3 regions of the Pseudomonas sp. D4-21 genome follow, and region 1 is predicted to be linked to each of the others. Evidence: predicted binding sites of a transcription regulator. Region 1 holds the regulator's gene; each other region holds the start of a gene.
The links. The regulator FliA, encoded in region 1, starts transcription of late flagellar genes. The targets are predictions, from matches to a motif close to CTAAAGTTTNNNNNNNNNNNGCCGNTAA.

Region 1 (4,368 bases):
CGAACTGGCCCTTGCCGTGCAGTTGGTCGAGCAGCGATTCGAACTCATCGTCGGTAATTTCATCGCTGGCAGCGGCATCGGCGGCTGGCGCAGCGGGCGCGGCCGGAGCCTCGGCTTCGGCCTTGACGGCGTTCAGCGAGTCCAGCAGCGATTCGAATTCATGATCGGTGATGTCGCCCGATTCTTGCGCAACCGGTTCTTCGACCACAGGCTCGGCAACGGGCATGGCCTCGTCAGCCGACTGCGGCTCGGCCAGGCGCGACAGCGCGGCGAGCAGCTCGGGGGTGGCCGGGGTGATCGGCGAGCGCTCGCGCACTTCGCTGAACATGCTGTTGACCGCATCCAGGGCCTCGAGCACCACGTCCATCAGTTCCGAGTCGACGCGACGCTCACCCTTGCGCAGGATGTCGAACACGTTCTCGGCAATGTGGCAGCACTCCACCAGCTCATTAAGCTGGAGGAAGCCGGCGCCTCCTTTTACAGTGTGGAAACCGCGAAAAATTGCATTGAGCAGATCCGCATCATCAGGTCGGCTTTCCAGCTCGACCAGCTGTTCGGATAGTTGCTCTAGAATCTCGCCGGCCTCAACCAGGAAATCCTGAAGGATCTCTTCATCGGCGCCGAAGCTCATTAATGGCTGCTCCTAAAATAGGGCTAAAACTTAGAATCCAAGGCTGGACAGCAAATCGTCCACATCGTCCTGACCGGACACAACGTCTTCTCTTTTATCGGCATGAATCTGCGGACCTTCACCCTGAGAGAGATGTTTTTGTGGATCTTTTTCAGCGAGCATCGCTTCACGGTCGTGTTCGATGCCGGCAAAGCGGTCGACCTGGCTTGCCATCAACACCAGTTTGAGCAAATTGCTTTCCACTTCGGTGACCAGTTGGGTCACACGCTTGATCACCTGGCCGGTCAGGTCCTGGTAGTCCTGGGCCAGCAGAATGTCGTTGAGGTTGCTGGCCACGGCGCGATTCTCGGCGCTGCTGCGCGCCAGGAAACCGTCAACCCGACGGGCCAGCTCCCGGAACTCCTCGGCGCCCACTTCGCGACGCATGAACCGTCCCCAATCGGTGCTCAACGCCTGGGCTTCCTCGCTCAGGCCGTTGACCAGGGGCGTTGCGCTTTCCACCAGGTCCATGGTGCGGTTCGCTGCGGCTTCGGTCAGCTTGACCACATAACCCAGGCGCTCGGTGGCGTCGGTGATCTGCGAGACTTCCTCGGCCTGCGGCATGTTCGGATCGATCTGGAAATTGACGATCGCGCTGTGCAGTTCACGGGTGAGCTTGCCGACTTCCTGGTACAGACCGCGATCACGGGTCTGGTTGAGCTCATGAATCATTTGAACCGCATCGCCGAAGCGGCCCTTTTCAAGGCTGTCTACCAGTTCGCGGGCATGTTTTTTCAGGGTCGATTCGAAATCGCCCATTGAAGATTCGTTGTCCATAGCTCCCCCGTGGCGCCGTTAACCGATGCGTTCGAAGATTTTTTCGATCTTCTCTTTCAACGCCTGGGCCGTGAAGGGTTTGACCACATAGCCGTTCACACCGGCCTGGGCCGCTTCGATGATCTGCTCGCGCTTGGCTTCGGCAGTGACCATCAGCACCGGGAGGTGCTTGAGTTTTTCGTCGGCGCGCACGTGGCGCAGCAAGTCGATACCGGTCATGCCAGGCATGTTCCAGTCAGTCACCAGAAAGTCGATGCTCCCGCTGTTGAGGACCGGAATGGCGGTTGTGCCATCGTCGGCCTCGACCGTGTTGGTGAACCCGAGGTCACGCAACAGGTTTTTTATGATCCGCCGCATCGTTGAGAAGTCATCAACGATGAGGATTTTCATGTTCTTGTCCAATTCGACCTCCAAGCAGTCTTAAACGCGCCCAGCACCTGGACGCGCCATTTCAATCAATCCGGCACAACACTCGACAACGGTATGGAGCACAACGGATGGAGACTGGCCCGGCATACGCCATGCCAGCCCCGCTCGCAGCGTCCCCACACTGCTCGTCAGCGCGCTCGCCACTCCCCCAAACGCCCCCGCAAGCGGGCCGCGCACTGGCTATGTAACTGGCTGACCCGCGATTCGCTGACCCCCAGGACCTCACCGATTTCCTTGAGGTTCAGCTCTTCGTCGTAGTACAGCGCCAAGACCAGTCGCTCACGCTCCGGCAAATTGGCAATCGCATCCGCCAGGGCGCTCTGGAAACGTTCATCTTCCAGGTCGCGCGACGGCTCCATGTGAGCACTCGCGCCGTCCTCGTGCAGCCCTTCGTGTTCGCCGTCCTGCAACAGGTCGTCGAAACTGAACAGGCGACTGCCCAAGGTATCGTTCAAAATCCCGTAATAATCATCGAGACTCAACTGGAGTTCGGCCGCAACTTCGTGATCTTTAGCGTCTCGCCCGGTTTTCGCTTCAATCGCACGAATCGCGTCGCTGACCATGCGGGTGTTGCGATGCACCGAACGCGGCGCCCAGTCGCCCTTGCGGACCTCATCGAGCATCGCCCCGCGGATACGGATACCGGCGTATGTCTCGAAACTGGCGCCCTTGCTCGCGTCGTATTTATTCGACACTTCGAGCAGGCCGATCATGCCCGCCTGGATCAAGTCCTCGACCTGGACACTGGCCGGCAAACGCGCCAGCAAGTGGTAGGCGATGCGCTTGACCAGTGGCGCGTAACGCTCGATCAATTCGTACTGGGCGTCCCGTGCCGATTTTTTGTAGAGATGGTTGTAACCGCTGGCTGTCATAACACGGGCCCTGCTGTTTGTTGCACGAGACGCTCGACGAAAAATTCCAGATGCCCACGTGGGTTGGCCGGCAGCGGCCAGGTGTCGACCTTCTGGGCGATCGCCTTGAACGCCAGGGCGCATTTGGAACGAGGAAAAGCTTCATAAACGGCACGTTGCTTCTGGACAGCCTTGCGTACGCTTTCGTCGTAAGGCACTGCGCCGACGTATTGCAGGGCGACGTCCAGGAAGCGATCCGTGACCTTGGTCAACTTGGCGAACAGGTTGCGTCCTTCCTGTGGGCTTTGGGCCATGTTGGCCAGGACGCGAAAGCGGTTCATGCCATAGTCGCGGTTAAGCAGTTTGATCAGCGCGTAGGCGTCGGTGATCGACGTCGGTTCGTCGCAGACCACCAGCAACACTTCCTGGGCGGCGCGCACGAAACTGACCACCGAGTCACCAATACCGGCAGCCGTGTCAATCACCAGCACATCGAGGTTGTCACCGATGTCGCTGAAGGCCTGGATCAGGCCGGCGTGCTGCGCCGGGGTCAGGTGAACCATGCTCTGGGTGCCGGAGGCGGCCGGCACGATGCGAATCCCGCCGGGGCCTTGCAACAGCACGTCGCGCAATTCACAGCGCCCTTCGATCACGTCCGCCAGCGTGCGCTTGGGTGTGAGCCCCAGCAGCACGTCGACGTTCGCCAGGCCCAGGTCGGCGTCCAGCAGCATGACCCGTCGGCCAAGCTCTGCCAGAGCCAGGGACAAGTTCACTGACACGTTAGTCTTCCCGACGCCACCTTTGCCGCCGGTCACCGCGATCACCTGTACGGGATGCATGCTGCCCATGTTCGTTCTTTACCTTGTCTTACTTAGACGGAGGCCACATTACTGGCTGCGCGTTCACATACGGAACAATGCATGGCAGACCATCGATGTAGGTACAAAAAATATTCATGAATACCTCAGCCAACCTGCTTGGTCGGGCTGTGGTAGATATCAGCGAACATGTCAGCCATGGCTTCTTCGCTGGGTTCTTCCTGCATTTGCACACTCACGGCACGACTGACCAGTTGATGACGGCGCGGCAGATGCAAATCATCCGGGATCCGCGGCCCGTCGGTCAGGTAGGCCACCGGTAGTTCATGACCGATCGCCAGGCTCAACACCTCGCCCAGGCTTGCCGTTTCGTCCAGCTTAGTCAGGATGCAGCCGGCCAGCCCGCAGCGTTTGTAACTGTGGTATGCGGCGGTTAGAACCTGTTTCTGGCTGGTGGTTGCCAACACGAGATAATTTTTTGACTTGATGCCACGCCCGGCCAGGCTTTCCAGCTGCATGCGCAGGGCCGGATCGCTGGCTTGCAGGCCGGCGGTGTCGATCAGTACGACGCGCTTGCGCATCAGCGGTTCCAGCGCCTGGGCCAGGGATTGGCCCGGATCCACATGGGTCACCGACACATTGAGGATCCGGCCCAAGGTCTTGAGTTGCTCCTGGGCACCGATGCGGAAACTGTCCATGCTCACCAGGGCGATACTCTGGGCGCCGTACTTGAGTACATAACGGGCCGCGAGCTTGGCCAGAGTGGTGGTCTTGCCCATGCCGGCCGGGCCGACCATGGCGATTACTCCGCCCTCTTCCAGTG
Region 2 (4,368 bases), 2.1 Mb from region 1:
CAACACGCCCAAAAGCTTTTCCGGCGACTTGCGTGCCCAAGCGTTGGTGGCCCAAGGCCTGACGGCAGGTTTCGACCAGCAACTGCGGCCAATCCAGCGTGTCTTCATCTACCTCGTCCTCGAACATTGCGAAAACCTCGCGGTGCAGAACGAAGCCGTGTCGCGGTTCGTCAAACTGGTCCGGGAGCAACCCGAGGCGCAGCGTGCGGTGTTCGAAGACAACCTGGATTATGCCGAACGGCATCAGAAGATCATTGCCCGGTTCGGACGTTTTCCCCATCGCAATGCGGTGTTGGGGCGTGAATCCACGGCGGATGAGCTGGAGTTTTTGAGCAGGCCTGGGTCCAGGTTCTAAATTGCGTCGTGGCTGCTGTTGCCATCGCGAGCAGGCTCGCTCCCACATTGGGTTTCTGTTTGAGCGCAAAAAGCGCGTCCGCTGAAGATCTACTGTGGGAGCGGGCTTGCTCGCGAAAGGGCCCTTGAGAGCACTAGATCCGGAAACTACCCACCAACTGCTTCAACCGCGCCGCCTGCTGTTCCAGGTCGGAACAGGCCCGCAAGGTGGCTTGCAGGTTTTCCACGCCTTCCTGGTTCAGCGTGTTGATTTCATTGATGTCGACGTTGATCGATTCCACCACGGCGGTCTGTTCTTCGGTGGCGGTGGCCACGGACTGGTTCATGCCGTCGATCTCGCCGATGCGCTGGGTCACGCTGCCCAGTCGTTCGCCGGCCTGGTTGGCGATGCCGACGCTGCTTTCGCTCTGGCGCTGGCTATCGGTCATGGTCAGCACCGCTTCCCGCGCGCCGACTTGCAACTCTTCGATCATCTTCTGCACTTGCTGCGCCGAATCCTGGGTGCGGTGGGCCAGGTTGCGCACTTCGTCGGCGACGACCGCGAAGCCGCGACCGGCTTCACCGGCCCGGGCCGCTTCGATGGCGGCGTTCAGGGCAAGCAGGTTGGTCTGCTGGGAAATGCTGGTGATCACTTCGAGAATCTGGCCGATGTTCACCGTGTTGCTGTTCAGGGTTTCGATGTTGCCGCAAGAATCGCTGATCTTGGCTGACAGCTGTTGCATCGCCGTGATGGTTTTATCCACCACTTGCTGGCCATCTTCGGCCAGGTTGCGGGCCTCGCTGGAGTGCTGCGAGGCGAGGGCGGCATTCTGGGCAATTTCCTGGGCTGCGGCGCCAAGCTGGTTGATGGCCGCGGCCACGCTGCTGGTGCGCGAGGCTTGCTGGTCGGAGTTGTACATCGACGAATTGGAGGCGCTGACGACACGCAGGGCGACTTCATTGACCTGGCCCGTTGCGGAAGCCACTTCGCGGATCGAAGCGTGGATACGCTCGACGAAACGGTTGAACGAAGTGCCCAGCGCGCCGAATTCATCATGGCCGTGGATGGTCAGGCGGCGGGTCAGGTCGCCTTCGCCTTCGGCGATGTCATGCATGGCGCGGCCCATGATCAGCAGCGGTTGCATCAATACACGGATGAGCATGCTCAGCAGGGCGATGATGAACACCACGGCAATGACCATGGCAATCAGGGCCGAGGTGCGGAACTCGCTGAGCATCGCCAGCGCCGCGCTCTTGTCGAGCACCAGCGCCACGTACCAGTCGGCGCCGGGTACGCCGGCGACTCGGGTAAAGGAAATGAACTGGGTCTTGCCGTCGAGCTCGACTTCCTTCATGCCCGGGCTGACTTGCGGCGCACCGTTGGGATAGGCCTCGGCGAGGGTCTTGAGCACGCGCTTGCTGTCAGGGTGGACGAGGATCTTGCCATCGGCGCTGACGATGAACGCATGACCATGTCCGCCGAAGTTCAGCGAGTTGATGATGGCGCTGACGCTGGTCAGGTCGATGTCCGCCCCCGCCACGCCGATCATCTGGTTCTGGCGCTGTACCGGCGTGGCAACGGTGATCACAAGCTTGCCCGAAGACGCGGCGATGTAGGGTTCGGTGACGACGGTCTGTTGGGCGCTGTTGGCGGCCTTGTACCAGCCACGGGCGCGCGGGTCGTAGTCGGCGGCGCGATTGCCGGCCGGCACCGAAAACATTACGCCGTCGGTGCCGCCAAAATAGCTGAGCTGAAAATTGCCGGTGTAGGCAGGCAGGCCCACCGCGCGTTTCAGGCTGTCGGCACTGCTGCCATCGATGGCGATTTGCTGGGCCAGCGATTGCAGCAGTTGGATCCGGCCTTCGACCCACGTCTGGATATTGCGGCTGGTCAGGCTGCCGAGCTCCTGCATGGAGGTCTCGGTGCTGGAATACAGACTTTGTCGTTGGCGGTAATCGTTGAACAGGATGAAACAGGCGAATGCGACGGCCACCACAAGGGCGGCAGCCAACAGGATTTTGTGGCTAAATTTCATGTTTCTGGTCATTAAGAACGCTACCGCGGAGGGACGGGTCAAAAAGGGGCGTCAATTTGCCATAACACAGGAATTTACGCTGTTACTTTTTATCGGCCCGCAGGCCCGGCGCATCAGGTGTCGATGGACTCATCCCGACGAAAGGCACGACGGCGTCACCGTTCGGTTGTTTCACCCGTCGAATACCCTCGGAACAACCAATAAATACTGGGGGCGTCGGGGAACCAGATAGGGGTTTTCTCTTCTAAGGTTCAGGTTGGCACCCTGCCACCTCCCTTCCGCTCCAGGAGTTACACCATGTCGCTGCGATCTATCGCCCTGCTGTTCATGTGCGTCGTATTGACCGCATGCAGCAAGGTCAACCAGGAAAACTACTCGAAGCTGTCGGCGGGCATGCCCAAGGCCGAAGTCGAGACGTTGCTGGGGAAGCCGACTGACTGTTCGGGCGCGCTCGGCATGTCCAGCTGCACCTGGGGCGACCAGAAAAGCTTTATCAGCGTGCAGTACGCCGGTGACAAAGTGTTGATGTTTTCCGGCCAAGGCCTGAAGTAACCTGAAGTAAACCGGGGCCAAGCGCCCACGGGAGAAAAAAATAATGATGCGGTTAGTTTTTGTGCTTTTGGCTGGCCTGGTATTGGCCGGCTGTGCCACTTCTGGCGTAGACCCGTTGGCGCCCAAGACCGTCAACAGTGTCAATCTCAAGCGTTACCAAGGGACCTGGTACGAGCTGGCCCGCCTACCGATGTATTTCCAGCGCAACTGCGCGCAATCCGAAGCCCATTACACACTCAAGCCCGACGGCAACGTGGATGTGTTCAACCGCTGCCTGACTTCCGATTGGAAGTGGGAAGAAGCCCGGGGCACCGCTTACCCGCAGGTGCCAGGCAAGACCGACAAGCTCTGGGTCGAATTCGACACCTGGTTCTCGCGGATCCTGCCGGGTGTGGCGAAGGGAGAATATTGGGTCTTGTATGTCAGTGATGACTACAAGACCGCCATCGTTGGCGATCCGAGCCGGCGTTACATGTGGTTGCTGTCGCGCACGCCAACGGTCAATGTCGATGTGCGCGAAGAACTGCTGAGCAAGGCGCGCCAGCAGGGCTACGACACGACGCGGTTGGTCTGGCGTGCGTCGGACCGGCAGATGGCCAAGACTTCGGACTGATGTAGTAGAACACCTGTGGGAGCGAGCTTGCTCGCGATGAGGCCTTTACCGTCAACATAGATGTTGATGGAAAATCCGCTATCGCGAGCAAGCTCGCTCCCACATTGAATTGTCGTCAGCCCAGCAGTTCGCGCAGCACCCGGGTAAACGCTCGGGCGCTTTCTTCTTCGCCGGCATGACGGCCGTCGCGAACCTGCCATTTTCCGCCGACCATCACATCGCGCACCTGGCGATCGCCGCCCGCAAACAGCCAACGATTGAGAATGCCGTCACCGGTCGCCGTGGCCAGGTAAGGATCATTGCCATCGAGCACCAGCCAGTCGGCGCGCTTGCCGACTTCCAATGCGCCGATCGGTTGGCCCAACGCCTGGGCGCCACCGTCCAGTGCGGCGTCATACAGGGTACGCCCGACCATCGGCTGATCCGTTCGGTACAACCGGTTGCGGCGCTGGTCCCGCAGCCGCTGGCCGTATTCCAGCCAGCGTAATTCCTCCACGACGCTCAACGACACATGGCTGTCAGAGCCGATGCCCATCCGCCCGCCTTGGGCTAGGAAATCCACGGCCGGAAAAATTCCGTCACCCAGATTGGCTTCCGTGGTCAGGCACAGACCGGCAATTGCCCGGCTCTTGGCCATCAGGCTGACTTCCTTTGGATTGGCGTGGGTGGCATGAACCAGGCACCAGCGTTGATCCACCTCGGCATTTTCATACAGCCATTGCAGCGGACGCACGCCGCTCCAGCTCAAGCAGTCGTCAACCTCCTTTTGCTGTTCGGCGATGTGGATATGCACGGGGCAATCGCGGTCGCTGGCGGCCAGCACATCGTGGATCT
Region 3 (4,368 bases), 1.5 Mb from region 1:
TCCCGACCCTCCCGGCCAGGCGCGCCATGAGCAATTGCCCGGCACCGTAATGCTGGCCGATACGCATGGTGATGGCGTAGGACATGCCCGCCGGAACCATGAAGGCCACCGAGACGATTTGCAGCGCGATCTGGTGGGCCGCCAGCGGCGTGCTGCCCATGGTGCCCATGCACAGGGCGGCGAATGCGAACAGGCCGACTTCCACCGCGTAAGTACCACCAATCGGCAAGCCCAGTCGCCACAGTTCCTTGAGGTATTGGCGATTGGGTCGCGACAGGCCGGCAAGCAATGGATAAGCGCGGTAGGCCGAGTGCCGATGAATGTGCCAGGCCAGCGCCAGGGCCATGCAGTTGGCGACGATGGCCGTGACCAGGCCGATCCCCATCAGGCCGAGCTTCGGCAGGCCGAACATGCCGGTGATGAGCGCATAGTTGAGAAGGAAGTTGGCCACCGTGCCGCCGAGGCTGATCACCATCACCGGCGTGGCCCGCCCGATGGCGCTGGTAAAGCCACGCAGGGCCATGAAACTCAGGTAACCGGGCAGGGCGAACGGCAGTGCCAGCAAAAATTGCCCGGCAGAGAGCACGTTGGTTTCGGTCTGGCCGAACATCAACAGCACCGGCTTGAGATTCCACAACAGCAGGCCCGCCACCAGCGCCATCAACCAGGCCAGCCATAATCCGGCCTGGGTCAGCCGGGTGGCGCCTTCGATGTCGCCCGCGCCCTGGCGGATCGCTACCAGGGTGCCCACCGCCGCGATCACGCCGATGCAGAAAATCGATACGAATGAATAGCTCGCCGCCCCGAGCCCGCCGCCTGCCAGGGCTTCGGGGCTCAGGCGAGCCATCATCAGGGTGTCCGTCAGCACCATCAGCATGTGCGCCAACTGCGAAGCAATCAACGGTCCCGCCAGGCGCAGGATGGCCCAGAGTTCGGTACGCACAGGATGCCGCATGATCATCACACTCCATGTTCCAGCAAGGCAGTAAGACGAAGATTCTCGGCCCTCCCGCCGGATTGCACAAAAGGATAAAAAAGATCGCTGGCATGATTAAAACTCATGCTGAATGGGTTTCTGGTAGGGTTTGCAAACCACGCCATGGAGCTTTTGCGATGTCACGCCGTCTTCCTCCGCTTTATGCGCTACGGGCATTCGAAGCCGCGGCGCGCTACAGCTCGTTTACCCGCGCCGCCGAGGAGCTGTCGATCACCCAGAGCGCCGTCAGCCGGCACATCCGCACACTCGAAGATCACTTTGCCTGTCGACTGTTCCAGCGCAGCGGGCGTAACCTGCAACTGACCGAGTCGGCGCGCCTGCTGCTGCCGGGCGTGCGGGAGGGCTTCATGGCGCTGGAGCGGGCTTGCCACACATTGCACGGAGAAGACGGCATCCTGCGGATGAAGGCGCCATCGACCCTGACCATGCGCTGGCTGCTGGCGCGCCTGAGCCGCTTTCGCCATCTGCAACCGGGCAACGAAGTGCAGCTGACAAGCGCCTGGATGGACATCGACTCGGTGGATTTCAATACCGAGCCCTTCGATTGCGCAGTCCTGCTGGGCAATGGGCATTTCCCTGCGGACTGGGAGGCCAGCCTGCTGTTTCCCGAGGAGTTGATACCGGTCGGCGCTCCGAACCTGCTCAATGACCAACCCTGGGATGTGGCGCGATTGGCCAAGGCCGAGCTATTGCATCCCACTCCGGATCGCCGCGACTGGCGCAATTGGCTGCAGCGCATGGGCTTGGCTGACAAAGTCTCGCTCAGGGGCGGTCAGGTGTTCGATACCCTGGAACTGGGCATGATCGCGGCCGCGCGCGGCTACGGCGTATCCATGGGCGATTTGTTGATGGTGGCCGAGGACGTTGCCCAGGGGCGCTTGAGCCTGCCATGGCCAACCGCTGTCGCCAGCGGCGAGCATTATTACCTGGTCTGGCCGAAAACCCGGCCCGGGGGTGAACGTTTGCGCCGGCTCAGCGACTTTCTCCAGAGCGAGGTGAAGGCCATGCAACTACCTGAGGTCAAGCGCCTGGGCTGAAACATTGCAGTCGCCGTGCTAGCCACTTGGTATTATTCCTTCCAAAGCCCTCAAGTATTCGGCGTTACGGCCGAAGGTGAACATAGAACCTTCGTTCAGAAAGGGCCAATACCTACCTCATCGAATCAGATGCCGAGCGTGCGATGTGATCAAGATGATCCAGTCTCTCGGCCAGGAGCCGTCATGTCTCAACCTCGTGCCCGGATCGCCTCACAGCTAGGCCTTGCCCTTGCCGTGATACTGGCGGTCGTGATCTCCGGCAGTACTGTCTTTGCCTTGCGTTCGCTTGACGCTGCAAACCTTTCTACCCGTGAAGAGCATCTCGCGAGCGAAGCGCGGCTGATGGCCGATCAGCTCAACACGTTCCACAGCACGTTGCGCGAAAGCACCCAACGGCTGGCGGGTCTGTTCGAAAAGCGTTTCAGCGCCGGCTTGAGCGTGCATCCGGACCAGCCGGTGACGGTGGCGGGCGTTCAGACGCCTGGCTTGAGCCTTGGCAGCGAAGTGTTGAACAACAATTTCAAGGAAGTGGATGATTTCAAGACGATGACCGCCGGCGTGGCCACGGTATTCGTGCGCAGCGGCGACGATTTTGTCCGCGTCAGTACATCCGTCAGCAAACAGGACGGTACGCGCGCCATCGGTACTGTGCTCGACCGCGCCGGACCGGCCTACGGCCCGGTGATCAGCGGCCAGAGCTACATTGGCCGGGCGTTGCTGTTCGGGCGCTTCTACATGTCGCAGTACACGCCTGTGCGTGATGGCAGCGGCAAGATCATTGCCGTGTTGTACGTAGGATTCGATTACACCGATGCGCAGAATGCGCAGTTCGAAAACCTCAAGCGCTTCCGAATCGGACAGACCGGCTCGCTGGCGTTATTGGACGAGCAGAACAAATGGTTGGTGCCGCCGGCCGGTGTGCAGGCACTGGACCGTGCTACCGCGGCCATCACAGCGTTGGTCAAGAAGCCTGGCAAGGGTGCTTTCTGGGACGACACCGCGGAAGAGTTCTATAGCGTTGCCGTGCCGTTCGAGGGCGGGCCCTGGTCGGTCGTGGCGAGCATGCCGAAAACCGAGATCAACGCAGTGACCTGGAACGTCGGTACGCAACTGGCGATCGGCAGTTTGCTGGCGATGTTGCTGGCGGTCGGTGCGGCGGTATGGCTGTTGCGCAGCAAACTGGCTCCCCTCGGTGACTTGGTGCGTCAGGCCGAAGCCTTGGGCGCCGGCGACCTGAGCGTGCGTCTGAATGTGTCGAGCCACGACGAGATCGGCCAACTGGCCCGTGCGTTCAACCAGATGAGCCAAGCCTTGTCGACCATGGTCGAGCACATTCGCAAAGCCTCCCAAGAGGTCAACAGCCGTGCCCAGGCTCTCTCCGGATTGTCCAGTGGCGCCTATGAAGGGATGGAGCAACAGTCCGGCGAGATCACCAGCATGGCCGGGGCGGTGGAAGAATTCAGCGCCACCTCCCTGAACATCGCCGACAACATGGGCAATACCGAGCGCCTGGCCCAGGACAATGCCCAACAGACTCGCATCGGCCGTACCTCGATGGACGAAGCGTCATCGTCCCTGGAACAGATCGCGGGCGCCTTGAACAGCACTGCAACGGTCATCAACACGCTGGGCCAGCGCTCCCAGGAGATCGGCGGCATTGTCGGTGTGATCACTTCGATCGCCGAGCAAACCAACCTGCTGGCGTTGAACGCCGCCATCGAAGCTGCACGGGCGGGCGAGCAGGGTCGTGGTTTTGCCGTGGTAGCTGACGAGGTTCGGAGCCTGGCCTCGCGCACTCGCCAGGCCACTGACGAAATTTCCGGCATGATCAACAGCATCCAGCAGGAAACCGGCAACGCCATCAGCACCATGGAGAAGGGCAACCTGCTCATGCAGGAAGGCTTGTCGCGTAACGCCAACGTGGCCTCGGCCCTGGCGCGTATCGATGAGCAAAGCCGCTCGGCCGGCCAGCAATTCGCCGCGATCACTACGGCTACGCAGGAGCAAAGCAGCACCGCGACCCTGCTCAGCAGCAACCTGCAGAGTATTGCCATGGCCAACAGCGAACAGCGCGAAGTGGTTTCGAACCTGGCGATCACCGCCAAAGAACTGGAAAAACTGGCGCAGGACCTTCGCAAAGAAGTCGATCGGTTCCGCTGAAACCGTCCCCTCACGAGCAAGCCAACCCAATCCCGTTGCGAGGGAGCTTGCTCCCGCGGGCCTGCACAGCAGGCCCGCACCTTTTCAGGCAGACCTTATCGTCGCGTCTTGCGACTGCTGCGCAGTCGAGCGGCAGCAAGCTCCCCCGCCACCGATTCTAGGCTGCATAGGCAA

Region 2: the regulator FliA is predicted to act here: its motif matches at 2,459-2,486, upstream of J3Q04_RS02015 (methyl-accepting chemotaxis protein).
Region 3: the regulator FliA is predicted to act here: its motif matches at 2,084-2,111, upstream of J3Q04_RS24625 (methyl-accepting chemotaxis protein).

What each region holds. Positions count from the first base shown of each region.
Region 1 is NZ_CP071664.1:3,949,711-3,954,078, forward strand. It holds gene J3Q04_RS17575 (chemotaxis protein CheA) at 1-631, opposite strand, end outside; gene J3Q04_RS17580 (protein phosphatase CheZ) at 662-1,447, opposite strand; gene J3Q04_RS17585 (chemotaxis response regulator CheY) at 1,466-1,837, opposite strand; gene fliA (RNA polymerase sigma factor FliA) at 2,005-2,748, opposite strand; gene fleN (flagellar synthesis regulator FleN) at 2,745-3,575, opposite strand; gene flhF (flagellar biosynthesis protein FlhF) at 3,692-4,368, opposite strand, start outside.
Region 2 is NZ_CP071664.1:437,511-441,878, forward strand. It holds gene J3Q04_RS02010 (DUF924 family protein) at 1-355, shown strand, start outside; gene J3Q04_RS02015 (methyl-accepting chemotaxis protein) at 489-2,381, opposite strand; gene J3Q04_RS02020 (hypothetical protein) at 2,667-2,921, shown strand; gene J3Q04_RS02025 (lipocalin family protein) at 2,965-3,534, shown strand; gene J3Q04_RS02030 (formimidoylglutamate deiminase) at 3,650-4,368, opposite strand, start outside.
Region 3 is NZ_CP071664.1:5,426,051-5,430,418, reverse strand. It holds gene J3Q04_RS24635 (NorM family multidrug efflux MATE transporter) at 1-961, opposite strand, end outside; gene J3Q04_RS24630 (LysR substrate-binding domain-containing protein) at 1,114-2,034, shown strand; gene J3Q04_RS24625 (methyl-accepting chemotaxis protein) at 2,218-4,194, shown strand.